2 linked regions of the Arthrobacter globiformis genome follow. The protein of the gene in region 1 interacts with the protein of each later gene in a pairwise test. Links are inferred from orthologs where the notes say so. Each region holds a gene or a part of one and is shown in the gene's direction. Other genes may lie near its edges. The genes, in order: leuS and ligA.

What was found.
Region 2: the proteins of leuS (region 1) and ligA interact in binary tests that used the Escherichia coli proteins (3 or more experiments, as listed by UniProt). The link is inferred for Arthrobacter globiformis from one-to-one orthologs.

Annotation. Positions count from the first base shown.
Region 1 is NZ_JAUSXI010000001.1:3,286,328-3,293,432, reverse strand. What follows is about bases 575-3,708. They hold leuS (leucine--tRNA ligase), read left to right. Parts: upstream 575-945; coding sequence 946-3,471; downstream 3,472-3,708. Other genes in these bases: QFZ33_RS15095 (DegV family protein), read left to right, coding at 3,563-3,708. In the rest of the region: QFZ33_RS15105 (hypothetical protein), read right to left, coding at 1-390; more of QFZ33_RS15095, read left to right, coding at 3,709-4,606; QFZ33_RS15090 (HNH endonuclease signature motif containing protein), read left to right, coding at 4,701-6,326; QFZ33_RS15085 (hypothetical protein), read left to right, coding at 6,442-6,627; QFZ33_RS15080 (ComEA family DNA-binding protein), read left to right, coding at 6,790-7,105.
Region 2 is NZ_JAUSXI010000001.1:1,835,574-1,842,590, forward strand. Bases 1,503-4,548 are described here. They hold ligA (NAD-dependent DNA ligase LigA), read left to right. Parts: upstream 1,503-1,901; coding sequence 1,902-4,196; downstream 4,197-4,548. Other genes in these bases: QFZ33_RS08355 (hypothetical protein), read left to right, coding at 1,503-1,773; QFZ33_RS08365 (inositol monophosphatase family protein), read left to right, coding at 4,193-4,548. In the rest of the region: QFZ33_RS08350 (FtsK/SpoIIIE domain-containing protein), read left to right, coding at 1-1,025; more of QFZ33_RS08355, read left to right, coding at 1,114-1,502; more of QFZ33_RS08365, read left to right, coding at 4,549-5,032; QFZ33_RS08370 (GNAT family N-acetyltransferase), read left to right, coding at 5,165-5,677; QFZ33_RS08375 (RidA family protein), read left to right, coding at 5,718-6,101; QFZ33_RS08380 (HNH endonuclease signature motif containing protein), read left to right, coding at 6,246-7,017. UniProt on the Escherichia coli protein: DNA ligase that catalyzes the formation of phosphodiester linkages between 5'-phosphoryl and 3'-hydroxyl groups in double-stranded DNA using NAD as a coenzyme and as the energy source for the reaction.

The DNA of each region.
Region 1 (7,105 bases):
CTTTCTGGTCTGGGCGAAGAAGGCAAGCTCGGACTCGGCCAGCTCGCCGTCGCTGTAGTCCCTGTCCCACATCACCAAGGTTTTCACGCCGTCCACTACCTTGGTCAGTCCCGTTACGGTGTGGACCACCGTCCTCTTGGTGGTTTCGGTGGCTGTCTTGACAGTGCCGGTGGTCGTATATTGCATGCCCGGCTTCAGCGGGAACCACATGTTGGTGACCTTCGGCTTCTTTGGGAAGTCCGCCCTGTGGAACGTCGTGGCCGAGCCTGGCCCGCACAGTTCCTGGGACGCCGTGGACGCCGCAGCCGCCCCGGAGGTCGACGTGAACGTAGCCAGAAACAGCATGAGCACAGAACCCAGCGCCGTCAGGTGCTTCTTGTGTATGAGCATTTCTGTTGCCTTTCTCTGACGAGTGTTCGGCTGATACCCGCACTCAGGGCAGCGCGCGGCAAGGCGAGGCAGGCTGGATGCGCTGCACACGCTGTTGATGCGGGACCTGGCGTTGGGCATGACATGCCGGGGACATTCCGTCCTGGGCAGGCAACCGGTCCACTGCAGGCTCCTCAAGCCGAGACCGTTGCCCTGCCCCCATGCGCCTGGGGTCGACCCCATGCGCTTGGTGTAAATGGTGTACCTGCTTCTACGGTTTGGCAATGGTGATTTCTTGCAAAGCCGCCGCGCCTTCTACATCCGTTCTGCGCCCTTCTTGGTGGGCCGGGGCGGTGCCTGTTTCAGCATGGACCCGCAGAGACGCTAAAGTAGTTTTATGCGTGCGATCCTTCTGCTTAGCTAGCCGCTTGGTATCCCGAACAAATACGGATAATCAAGCGGCCGCCCCTCCATGTCGAGGGGCTTTTGTGTGTCCGGGGAGACCTTCCCGGCGGGCGGCGGGGATCAGACCGTTGTGACAGGACAGAGGTCATGACAGAACAGAAGAGGGCAGCAGTGAGCGTTCAGCCGGAGACCGAAACCGGAACAGCAGCAGGTGGAGCCGAGACGCCCGAAGAGGGCGCGTACAGCTTCGCGGCGATGGAGGCCCGGTGGCCGCAGGTGTGGGAAGAACTGAAGGTTTTCACCCCCGCCGACGACGGTTCGCGGGAGCGCCGCTACGTCCTGGACATGTTCCCCTACCCGTCCGGCGACCTTCACATGGGCCACGCCGAGGCCTTTGCCATGGGCGACGTGGTGGCGCGGTACCTGCGCCAGCAGGGATACGACGTGCTGCACCCGATCGGCTGGGACTCGTTCGGGCTGCCCGCGGAAAACGCGGCGATCAAGCGCAACGCCCACCCGAGCGAGTGGACCTACGCCAACATCGACACCCAGGCTGCTTCCTTCAAGCGTTACGCCATTTCCGCTGACTGGTCCCGCCGGCTGCACACGTCCGATCCGGAGTACTACCGCTGGACCCAGTGGCTGTTCAAGCGCTTCTACGAGCGAGGCCTCGCTTACCGCAAGGACTCACCGGTCAACTGGTGTCCGAAGGACCTGACCGTGCTGGCCAACGAGCAGGTGGTCAACGGAGCCTGCGAGCGCTGCGGCACGGCTGTGACCAAGAAGTCTCTGAACCAGTGGTACTTCAAGATCACCGACTACGCGGACCGGCTGCTGGACGACATGTCCGAGCTGCAGGGGCATTGGCCCGAGCGGGTACTGGCGATGCAGAAGAACTGGATCGGCCGCTCGGAAGGCGCGCATGTTCGGTTCGTGATCGAGGCTTCTGACGGACGTGCCCAGCGTGAAGTCACCGTCTTCACTACGCGTCCGGACACCCTGCACGGGGCCACGTTCTTCGTCGTGGCCGCGGACGCGCACCTGGCCCTGGACCTGGTCACCCCTGAACACCACGACGCACTAATGGCCTACCGTGAGAAGGTCAAGGCCCTTTCGGACATCGAACGCCAGTCCACCGAGCGGGAAAAGACCGGTGTGTTCACCGGCCGTTACGCCATCAATCCTCTCAACGGCGAAAAACTGCCCGTCTGGGCCGCGGACTACGTCCTGGCTGACTACGGCACGGGCGCCATCATGGCCGTCCCGGCGCACGACCAGCGCGACCTCGATTTCGCCAAGGCGTTCGGGCTGCCTGTGCGCGCGGTGCTGGACACCGGCGAGGAGGATCCCGCCGTCTCGGGTAAGGCAACAGCGGGCGAGGGCACCCTGATCAATTCCGGTCAGCTCGACGGCCTTCCCAAGGCAGAGGCCATTCCGGCCGCGATCGAAATCCTCGGCAAACAGGGCACCGGGGAGAAGTTCGTGAACTTCCGGCTGCGTGACTGGCTCCTGAGCCGCCAGCGCTTCTGGGGCACCCCAATCCCCATCATCCACTGTGCCGAATGCGGCGAAGTGCCTGTACCCGACGAGCAGCTGCCAGTGACGCTTCCGGAGGACCTACGTGGCGAGGCGCTGTCCCCGAGGGGCACTTCCCCCCTGGCCGCGGCCGCCGAATGGGTCAATGTCGAGTGCCCGAACTGCGGACGTGCAGCCCAGCGGGACACGGACACCATGGACACCTTCGTGGACTCGTCCTGGTACTTCCTGCGTTTCGTCTCCCCTGATTACACCGAGGGCCCGTTCGATCCCGCGAAGATCAACGACTGGATGCCGGTGGGACAGTACGTCGGCGGTGTCGAGCACGCGATCCTGCACCTGCTCTACGCCCGCTTCTTTACCAAGGTCATCCACGACATGGGCCTGCTGGCGGCGGACGAGCCCTTCAGCGCGCTGCTGAACCAGGGCCAGGTGCTCAACGGCGGCAAAGCCATGAGCAAGTCGCTGGGCAACGGTGTGGACCTGGGGGAGCAGCTGGACAAGTACGGCGTCGACGCCGTCCGGCTCACCATGATCTTCGCCTCGCCGCCCGAGGACGACGTCGACTGGGCGGACGTTTCGCCGTCGGGTTCCGCGAAGTTCCTGGCACGCGCCTGGCGCCTTGGCCAAGACGTGTCCAGCGCCCCCGGTGTTGATTTCAGCGCCGGTGACCGTGCGCTGCGCACCGTCACGCATAGGACCATCGCCGATGCCGCTGAACTGCTGGACAACAACAAGTTCAACGTCGTGGTGGCCAAGCTGATGGAGCTGGTCAACGCCACCCGCAAGTCCATCGACTCGGGTGCCGGCGGCGCCGACCCTGCCGTCCGCGAAGCTGTCGAGGCAGTGGCCGTCATTCTGAGCCTCTTCGCGCCCTACACGGCCGAAGACCTGTGGAACGTCCTGGGGCACCCCGCCTCTGTGGCAAATGCGGGTTGGCCTGCGCACGACGACGCGCTGCTGGTGCAGGAAACCGTCACCGCTGTGGTCCAGGTCCAGGGCAAGGTCAGGGACCGGCTCGAGGTCTCACCGGCCATCTCCGAGGACGAACTGCGTGAGCTAGCGCTGGCCTCCGAGAATGTCCAGCGCGCCCTCGACGGCCGGGGCATCCGGACCGTGATCGTGCGGGCACCTAAACTGGTGAACATCGTCCCGGCCTAGCAGCGTTATTTGAGTAGCCGGCGGCGACTGGCTGGCCGGGCTCCGGCCGCCGGCACCGCCGGCGGCCGGAAACAACTGCAGGAGGTGTGCCGTGATCGACCGCGAACCGGCAGCCTGGCTGTGGTTAAAGGAGCATCTGGTCCGTCTTCGCCAGGCCACCAGGCCGGGCCAGGTCCCGCCCACGGGCGAGCCCGCCGTCGTCGTCCGTACCGCGGTGGTGACGGATTCCGCTGCCGCGCTGCCCGCCGATTGGGTGCGGGCCTTCTCCATCAACGGCCGGTTGGCCGTCATTCCGATGCCCGTCATGGTGGGCGAGGAGATTTACGGCGAGGGCGAGGACGACATCACCGGGACCATCGCCGTGGCCCTGGCCGCCGCTAAGCCGGTTAAGACCTCCCGCCCGTCGCCGGGACAGTTTGAGCAGGCTTATCTGGCCGCTGAACGGCAGGGCTTCGAGTCTGTCGTATCCATCCACATCTCCGGTGGCCTTTCCGGCACCGCTGATGCCGCCCGCCTCGCGGCCGGCCGGGTCAAGATCCCTGTCGAGGTGCTGGACACCCGCACCGTGGGAATGGCGCAGGGACTCGCCGTCCAGAGTGCCGTGGTGGCAGCGGCGGACGGCCGCGGAGCCGGCGAGGTGCGCCGGCTGGCCGAGGAACGCGCGGCACGGTCCAAGGTGTATTTCTATGTGCCCAGCCTGGAGCAGTTGCGGCGCGGCGGACGCATCGGCGCTGCAGCCTCGCTGGTCGGAGCCATGCTGGCCATCAAGCCGATTCTCGCGGTCGACGACGGCAAGATCGTTCCGCTGGAAAAAGTCCGCTCTGCGGCCAGAGCCATTGCCCGGCTTGAGGAGATCGTGGTGGCGGAGGCCGCGGGCCGGCCACTGGGGGAGGCGCGGCTGGCCATCCACCATTTCGGCAACCGGCACGAGGCCGATATGCTCGCGGCCCGCCTGGCGGCGAAGCTTCCGGCCTGCCCGCCAGCCCAGATCAGCTCATTACCTGCTGTACTGGCGGCTCACGCCGGGCTCGGCGTCCTGGCGGTGATCGTGGGGGAGAGCAGCTCGTCCGTTGCCGGTTGCCTCGCCGCCCCGTCCAAGGCAGCCGGCGCCAGCGGTACTGAGGCGGCCACCTAGGCTTGCAAGCGGCACTTGATGCGAGCCGGCTCGGCTCCGTGCCGCGTTTCTTTGTCACGGCGTTTTTGTCGGTGCCCCCTGTCATGCTGTGGGCATGGATAACGCAGCAGTTGCGGAGACGTTGGAGGCCATCGGTGCCTCCGCTCTTGCACTGGCTGCTGAGCTCCGCCGGGCGGGCGATCCGGGCCCGGCCGGCGTGGGTGAGCTGCCGGATGAGGCGGATCCACTGGGGGATCAGGCGGATGCGTGCCTGGACGGTCTTGCTGCGGTAGCCAGGATGGAGGCGCGGCTGGCGGCCGTGAAGGTGCAGTTCGCCGCCGGTTTCGCCGCGGCGGAGGAGGCTTTGACTCCGCCTGGTACGTCCGTGCAGGACCGCACCGTCCGGCGGATGTCCGTTACTGCCGAGGTTGCTGGCGCGCTGACTGTGAGTGAGGGGTCGGCGGCACGCCTTCTGTCCGAATCGGCCTCGCTGACCACGGACCAGCCGTTGACGCTCGCCAGCCTTCAGGCAGGGGCTATTTCCTGGCAGCACGCGCGCATCATGTGCGACGAAACCGACGGGCTGGATCGCGCCGCCGCCGCTGCTTTTGAGGCCCACTTCCTGGACCCGGACGCGCCCGGGTACGCGCGGGGTTGCGCGGCCGGGGAGCTGACGCCGGCGAGGTTCCGGGCCAAGGCCCGCTATTGGCGGGAGCGGCACCACCCGGTCAGCATCGAAACCCGGCACACCAAGAGTGCGAAGGACCGGCGGCTGGAGTACGTCCCGGCCCGGGACGGCATGGCCTGGCTGTCGGCGTACCTGCCGACCGACCAGGCGGCCGGGATCTGGGACAGTACCACCGCCGCCGCCCGCGCTATGCAGGGCCCGACCGAATCCCGGACTCTGGCCCAGCTGCGGGTCGATGCCTTCGCCACGTGGCTGCTCACAGCAGGCCACCCAGTTGACAGTGCGGTCGACGGCCCGCCCGCAGAATCCGTGCCGGTCGGTGAGGTGCCGACCCCCACGGCGCAGGTCCTGGTCACGGTTCCGGTGTTTTCTCTGCTCGGAGTGTCGGAGGAACCGGCGACGCTGGACGGTTACGGGCCGATCCCGCCGTCGATGGCGCGACGCCTGGTTGCCGACGGCGGGACGTCGTTCCTGCGTGTGCTAACCGATCCGCGGGATGGGGCGCCGTTGGAGATCGGCCGCACCAGCTACCGGCTGACGAAGCCGATGCGCCAATGGCTGCGGCTCCGCGACGCCAAGTGCACGTCCCCGAGCTGTAACAATTACTCCTTGGACAACGACGCCGACCACCTATTGGCTTGGTCCGACGGCGGCGGCACCGGCGTCGCCAACCTTGGCCAGCCCTGCCCGAAACACCACCGCCTGAAACACACCACGGCGTGGAGACCCGTCGGCGCGACCCGTGACGCCCCGCCTGGTTGGGTTTCACCCTCGGGTCGGTCCTACCAGGCTGAGTATCAGGACTGGGAACCACCCAGCTGGCCAGAACTGCCACCCGGCCAAGATTGGCCGGAGCCGCCCGACGGACCGGATCCACCGAACTGGCCAGACGGACCCGATAGGTCCGACGGGTTCGACGACTATCCAGGCCCCGAATCTTCGGAAGCACCCGACGACCTTGACGGTGTCGGAAGCCCGGAAGCTCCCGACGGCTCTGGACCCCCACTGCCGGTGGATCCATGGCCCGAGTGGGCATCGTCCGCAGCAGCGTAGGAGGAAGGCCGGGCCCGGGCGCCTGTCACGACAGCGTCTCGTTCATCAAGTTGTCCCGGCCTAGCAGTGCCTGGCCGCTGGTAGTACAGTCTCCCCACCGAGCAAGGAGGCTCCCATGTCCATGCAAGTCCACCATGTCGCCCAGTTGGACCGGGATGTGGCCGACGAAGTCACGAACTGGATGAAGTACCTGAAGGGCCAGGTGACCAGCGTCCAGTTCCTCACCACCACCATCCCTGATCCCAAGGAACCGGAGAAATGGCGCGTCCAATACGAGGCCTACATCACCTACCAGCGGTAGTGGCGCTATCCACATAGCGCAGCCCGGGGCTGTCGGGCGGACTGTCGGCTTCCTAGTGTGGTGGATATGTCACGTCGGACCGCTGGAGCCGCAACCAGCGCTCAACCGCGCGCTGGCGGGGGGCGCGCCGGCGGTGGACGTGGCAACGTTGAGGGTCGCCCCGTGCAGAGCCGGGCGTCAGATGGGCGGGCGGCCAGAAGGCTGGCCGCCACGCTCGGACCGCATGCCTCGCCCGGCCTTCCCTGCGATGAAGAGAAAGTCCCGTCGCCGGACGACCCCACTGGGCTGCTGGAGGTGGGAACGGGGAGCGGCTTCGCTTACGGCACGGGGGCTGTTTCCGCGGCTTCTGCGGCGTCCGGCGAAGCTGCCGAGCCGCGGTTCCGTTGGAGACTGGGCATCCGTGTCGCGGCATTGGTGGGCGTGCTGTCGCTGATTGCCGGAGCCTTGCTCTGGTGGCAGGTGGCTGCCAACGGTCCTG
Region 2 (7,017 bases), 1.5 Mb from region 1 along the record:
GCAAGCTCTCCGGCCTCTGGGACCTCTTCCTGCAGCTGGCGACCGACGGCCGTCCCCTGGGCATCCACCTCGTTGTTACCGGCGACCGCCCCAACTCCGTCCCGGCGTCGTTGCTTGCCTCCATCCAGCGAAGGCTGGTACTCCGGCTGTCCGCCGAGGACGACTACCTGACCATGGACGTGCCAAAGGACGTCCTGGGCCAGGCCTCGCCTCCGGGCCGGGGGCTGCTGGGCGGCCACGAGGTGCAGCTCGCCGTCCTGGGCGGCAACTCCAACTTGGCGCTGCAGGCGCGCGAAGTCCACAAGCTCAGCGAGGCTATGCTCCGCCAGGGTGTGGAAAGGGCTCCGCGCATCGAGCGGCTGCCCGAGCAGATCGACCTGGACATCCTGCCTGCCGGGCTGCCGGATCTGCCCGTGGTCGGCGTGGACGACGAAACGCTGCAGCCCGCCACACTCATGGCCAAGGGCCCGCTGCTGCTCGCCGGCCCACCCGGCTCCGGCCGGACCGTGGCCCTGGTGACCATGGCCTACGCGCTGCGCCGGTCCAACCCCGGCACCGAACTGGTTTACCTTGCCGCCAGGAAGTCCGCCGTGGCGTCCCTGCCGGTCTGGGATCGCTCGCTGGTGGGAGCCGACGACGTCGAGGAGGCGGTGGAAGCGCTCACGGACCACGCCTCGGCCAATCCGGGCAAGGTGGCCATCTTCATCGAGGGGCTCACGGAGTTTACGGACACCCTGGCCGAGTCCGGCATCGGAAGGCTCGTGGCGGCGTCCATCAAGGCCGACCAGTGGGTGGTCGGGGAATCCGAAACGTCCACCTGGTCATCGGCCTGGTCGCTCGCGCAGCCGTTCAAGTCGGGCAGGAGGGGGCTGCTGATCAACCCGGGCGACATCGACGGCGACAACCTCCTCAATACGTCACTCGGACGGGTCGGCGCCGGCTTCATTCCGGGCCGCGGCTACATCGTCGGGCGGGGCAAGGTGCGCAAGCTCCAGATCGCGCTGCCGCCGGAAAACCGACAGTAGTCAATTTGGCGCGCCGGGCGGGACTGTAGGAAGATACCCGGGACAAGACTCGGCGCGGGAGGGTCCCGCGCGGCTGCAAAGGTACTCCATGATCCGTCTTCCTCTTCTGCGCGGCGCGCTCGTGCCCGGAACTGCCGCTGCCATGCTGGCCTTCACGGTTGTGACCGGCGCCGCCGGAGCTGCGCAGGCGGCCTGCCTGCCGGAGGGGCCGTGTTCGGAGTCACCCACGCCTGTCGCTCCGCCGTCGTCCGGTTCCCCGGCGCCGCCCACGACGCCAACCGCCTCCGCGCCGGCGCCGCCGCCGGCCCAGAAAGCGCCGGCACCTTCGCCGGCTCCGGCTCCTGCACAGCCGGTGCGACCAGTAGCGCCTGCGGCGCCTGCGGCGCCGGTGCGGCCGGTGGCGCCCGAGACCCGCATGGCTCCTGCACCGGTCATACCGGCCGCCGCTCCCGCCGTCGTTCCGGCAGCGAATAACGGGATTGTGGCCGCGGTCCCCGCTGCAACACGGCCGGTGACCACCGCCTCCGCCAGCCCGGACCCGTCGTCGTCCGTGTTTTCTGCCGAGTCCAGCTGGACCAAACCGATCGCCACCCCCGCCGCCAGCCAAGCCGCCGCCGTCGTAGTTGCGGACAAGGAGTCCGGCCTCGGCATTTTCGGCCTGTTCGCCGTCATGGGCGGCGTCCTCCTGGTGGGTCTGGGCGGGCTGGCCTTCGCCCTGTGGAGCCGGAACCGCCCCGGTCACTGGTAGGGGCATTCGCCGGCGGCGGTTCTGACCGGCACCCGACATTCCCGTGATCCCCGGGATCGCCCGGCATCCCCGGTACGGGAGGCCTGCCGCCTCGGCAAAATGTCCGGGCTGTAAGGCAAGATAGGTCTGTGAGCACACCATCAGGCCCCACAGACAGCGCAGCCACCGGAACTGACCAGCTTGAGCCGGAGGCCATTCCCTCTGAGTCGGTACGGGATGAGTACGAGAACCTGGCGGACCTCGTCCGGAAGTACCGGTTCGCGTACTACCAGGAGGACGAGCCGCTCGTTTCCGATGCCGAGTTCGACACGCTCTTTCGCCGGCTGGAGGAACTCGAGGCGCTGCATCCGGAGCTCGTTTCCAACGATTCGCCCACCCAGGAGGTCGGCGGGGAAGTGTCCGCGGCGTTTGCCGCCGTCGAACACCTCCAGCGCATGTACAGCCTTGAGGACGTGTTCTCCCTCGAGGAACTGCAGGCCTGGATCGCCAAGGCGGAGGCAGGGGTCGCCAAGTCCGGGAACCCGGAGGCCGCCTGGCTGACCGAGCTGAAAATCGACGGCCTCGCCGTGAACCTGCTCTACCGGGACGGCAAGCTGGTCCGGGCCGCCACCCGCGGCGACGGCACCACCGGCGAGGACATCACCCACAACGTGCTCACCATCAAGGAGATCCCGCAGCAGCTCAGCGGCAGCGGTTTTCCTGCAGAAGTGGAAATCCGCGGTGAGGTGTTTATTCCGTCCAAGGCGTTTGCCGAATTCAATGAGGCGCTGATTGAGGCGGGCAAGGCTCCGCTGGCCAACCCGCGAAATGCCGCGGCCGGATCGCTCCGCCAGAAAGACCCGGCAGAGACTGCCAAGCGCCCGCTCCAGATGTTCGTGCACGGGATCGGCGCCCGCGAGGGCCTCCAGGCCGCCAGCCAGTCGGAGACCTACCGGCTCCTGGCAGAGTGGGGACTGCCGGTCAGCCCGTACTTCGAGGTCCTCGGCAGCCCGGCGGAGGTGCTGGATTTCATCGAGAAATACGGGGACAAGCGGCACAGCCTGCTCCACGAGATCGACGGCATCGTGGTTAAGATTGACGACTTCGCCACCCAGCGTGCCCTGGGCTACACCACGCGGGTTCCGCGCTGGGCCGTCGCCTACAAGTACCCGCCCGAGGAAGTGCACACCAAGCTCCTGGACATCGCCGTGAACGTCGGGCGCACCGGCCGGGTCACGCCCTTCGGGATCATGGAACCGGTCAAGGTGGCGGGCTCCACCGTGGGAATGGCGACGCTGCACAACCAGGACGTAGTCAAGGCCAAGGGCGTCAAGATCGGCGACATTGTGGTGCTCCGGAAGGCCGGGGACGTCATCCCGGAGATCGTTGGCCCGGTCCTGGCGCTCCGGGACCAGCAGGACCCGCCGGTGCGTGACTTCGTCATGCCCACGGAATGCCCGTCCTGCGGCACGCCGCTGGCTCCCGGGAAGGAAGGCGACGTGGACATCCGCTGCCCCAACGCCAAGTCCTGCCCGTCGCAGCTGCGTGAGCGCGTGTTCCACGTTGCAAGCAGGGGAGCGTTCGACATCGAAGCCCTCGGCTGGGAGGCTGCGATCGCGCTGACCCAGCCGACGGAGCCTGAGGTCCCGCCGCTGGTCAGCGAAGCGGCCCTTTTTGACCTGACACCGGAGGACCTTGAACCGGTGAAGATCCGGCGCGAGAAGCGGTCCAAAGGCGTTTCCACCGGCGAGTTCGAGCTGGTGCCCTACTTCTACAGCAAGGGCACGGCCAAGACGCCGTCCAAGCCGACGGCCACCACCGGAAAGCTCTTCAGCGAACTCGAAAAGGCCAAGACGCAGCCGCTGTGGCGCGTCCTGGTGGCGCTCTCCATCCGGCACGTCGGCCCCCGGGCGTCGCGCGCCCTGGCCAACCACTTCGGCACCATGGACGCCATCCGGCAGGCATCCGAGGAGGAGCTCGCGAGTGTGGACGGCGTTGGCCCCACCATCGCCGCCGCGCTCAAGGAGTGGTTTGCCGAGGACTGGCATGTCGAAATCATCGACCGCTGGGCGGCAGCCGGAGTCCGGATGAAGGACGAACGGGACGAGTCCACTCCGCGCACGCTCGAGGGGCTGACCGTTGTGGTCACCGGAACCCTGGAAGGCTTCAGCCGCGACGAGGCCAAGGAAGCCATCCTGGTCCGCGGCGGCAAGGCGGCAGGGTCGGTGTCGAAGAAGACCAGCTACCTGGTGGCCGGGGACAACGCCGGCACCAAGCGGGACAAGGCCGAGCAACTGGGCGTGCCTGTGCTGGACGAGGACGGGTTCCGGGAGTTGCTGGCCAACGGGCCCGCCAGGGCTGACGAGGATGGCGCTGGAGCTGAAACCTCGGCTGAGCATACTGAGGCAACGCGACTCCCCGCCGACGGGGAGGATTCCGAGTGACACCGGATACCGCAAACACCTTGAACGTGACCGGGCTCCTCGCCGTGGCCAAGGCCGCCGCGGCTGCTGGTGCCGGTGTCCTTGGCGAACGCAGCAACGGCGCCCTGGACTCGGGGACTGTGACCAACAAGGGCGAAGCCGGCGACTGGGTTACCGCCTTCGATGTGGCCGCCGAAGAAGCCGTGCGCACCGCCATCCGCAGTGCGCGGCCGGACGACGTGATCACCGGCGAGGAGCACGGGACAACACGCCCCGAGAAACCGACCGGGCTGCGGTGGTCCATTGATCCGCTCGACGGGACCACCAACTTCATCCGCAATATCGTCTACTACGCCACCTCAGTGGCTGTTGCCGATTCCGACGGCGTGTGGCTGGCCGGCGTCGTGCACGCCCCCGCGCTGGGGCGCGTGTACTACGCATCGAGGGGCCACGGCGCGTGGCTGGAGCAGGACGGGAAGCGGGTGCAGCTCACCGGTCCGGTCCCGGGACGGGCCGGCCAGATCCTGGCCACCGGATTCAGCTACGACCCCGAGGTGCGTGCCGAGCAGGCGGCGGCACTGGGCGGCTTCATGGACGGCTTTGCCGACGTGCGCCGGCTCGGTTCGGCCGCCCTGGACCTCTGCATGGTTGCCGACGGAACGCATGATGCCTTCGGCGAGCGGGGCCTGAACGAGCACGACTTCGCCGCTGGCGCCCTGGTGGCCGAGGAAGCCGGCTGCTGGGTGCGGCGCCCCCGGCTCACCAGCCCGCTTGAAGGAGGGCCCTCCGCCGAGGAACGGCTGTCAGCCTGGACATGCGCGGGCACGCTCGAGATATCCGGCAAGTTCCCGCTGTAGGTCACACGCGCTTCACATACGCGGTTGTGACAAAGCAGAGGCATCCCGCATCTGTCACGCATACCTGATAGATCAGTCACGGAAACAGCTGTTTCGCGGGGCGCATCGGTCTGCCGGCACTACCATTGACGGGTGCAGCCGCAGATCACCGTCCGTCCCGCAACCCCAGCCGACTATGCGGCCATCGCCCGCATCACCAGGGACGCCTATCTGGCGGCGGGATACTTCGAGAACGCGGACCACCCGTACATGAAGCAGATCCAGGACGTGGCTACCCGCGCAGGCCGTGCCACCATCTGGGTGGCAGAGCGCGCCGGCGCGATCGTCGGTTCGGTGACGCTGGCGCTGGCCGGCGAGAAGTATGCCGATATCGCGCTGGACGACGAGCTTGAGTTCCGCATGCTGGTGGTGGATCCGGCCGTGCAGCGCAGCGGCGCCGGCCAGGCCATGGTGGAAGCGATTATTGCGCACGCCAAATCGCTGGACGGGATACGTGCCGTCGCACTGACCACCGGCGGGAACTGGGAGAGCGCCCACGGGCTGTACCGGAAAACAGGCTTCCGACGGGTACCGGAGCGCGACTGGTATGTGCCCGGCACCGACATAAAGCTGCTGGTTTTCAGGCTCGACGTCCACCCCGCCTAGAGTGGAGCCGAGTTTTTAAACCCCTAGTGAAAGGCGCAGCATGCGCAAGACGTTCGGCACCGGCTCGGTCTGGGAACAGAAGCTCGGCTACTCCCGCGCGGTCCAGGTGGACAACACGCTCTACATCTCGGCCACCTCGGCCAGCGGCGAGAACGGCATCGTCGGCAGTGACTTCTATGAGCAGACCCAGTTCATCCTGCAGAAGCTGGAGACCGTCCTGGCCGACGCCGGATTCGCGCTCGCCGACGTCGTGCAGTCGAAGCTGTACCTGACGGACATCAGCAAGTGGGAGGACGCCGGCCGTGCGCACGGCGAGGTTTTCGGCGAGATCCGTCCCACGCTGTCGCTGGTCCACGTGCTGCCGTTCCTGGACCCTGAAATGCTCGTGGAGATCGAGCTCGTCGCACAGAAGAGTGCCAGCTAGAACGTCCCCACCCAAGCGTGAATTGGCAGCTGACGCCCCGCATCCACGAGGTTTGCGGGCATTAGCTGCCAATTCGGTTTTAAGCCTGATTTCCCGCAGGCCAGCGCCCGTTTAATTGTCAGTGGCCCGTGAAAGGCTGCGGGTATGGAAAGCAGTGCAGCTGTCGAGACGATGGCGGCGATCGACGCCTCCACTCCGGTGCTGGCTGCTTTTGTCCGCCGCGGGACGGGCGGCCTTGCGTTCCAAGGATCAGATAGCCCGGCGTCGGACGGGGGTGATCTGTTGCGGGAGCAGGCGGATGCGTGCCTGGACGCGCTGGCTGAGCTGGCCCGGATGGAGGCCCGGATGGCGGCTTTGAAGGTGCAGCTCGTCGCCGGGTATGCCGGTGCTGAGGAGGCCATGGCGTCGCCGGCCGAGTCCCCGCAGGACCGCACCGTCAGGGGGATGGCCGTGACCTCGGAGATCGCGTGCGTGCTGACCATCAGCGAACGCGCCGCCGGCGCCCTGCTGTTCGACGCCCTTGAACTGACCAGCGCCCGGCCGCTGACGCTGTCCGCGCTACAGGCAGGGGCCATGTCGTGGCAGCACGCCCGGATCATGGTCGACGAAAGCGCGAACCTCGATCCGGCCGGTGCCGCGGCGTTGGAGGCGCATTTCCTGGATCCGGACGCGCCGGACCCTGCGCGGGGTTGCCCGGCCGGGGAGCTCGTCCCGTGCCGGTTCCGTGCGAAGGTCCGGACCTGGCGGGAACGGCACCATCCGGTCGGCATCGAAACCCGCCACGCCCGCTCCGCGGCGGACCGGCGGGTGGAATACGCCCCGGACCGGGACGGGATGGCCTGGCTCTCGGCCTATCTGCCCGCGGCCCAGGCCGCCGGGATCTGGGAGCGCACCACCGCCGCCGCCCGGGCCATGC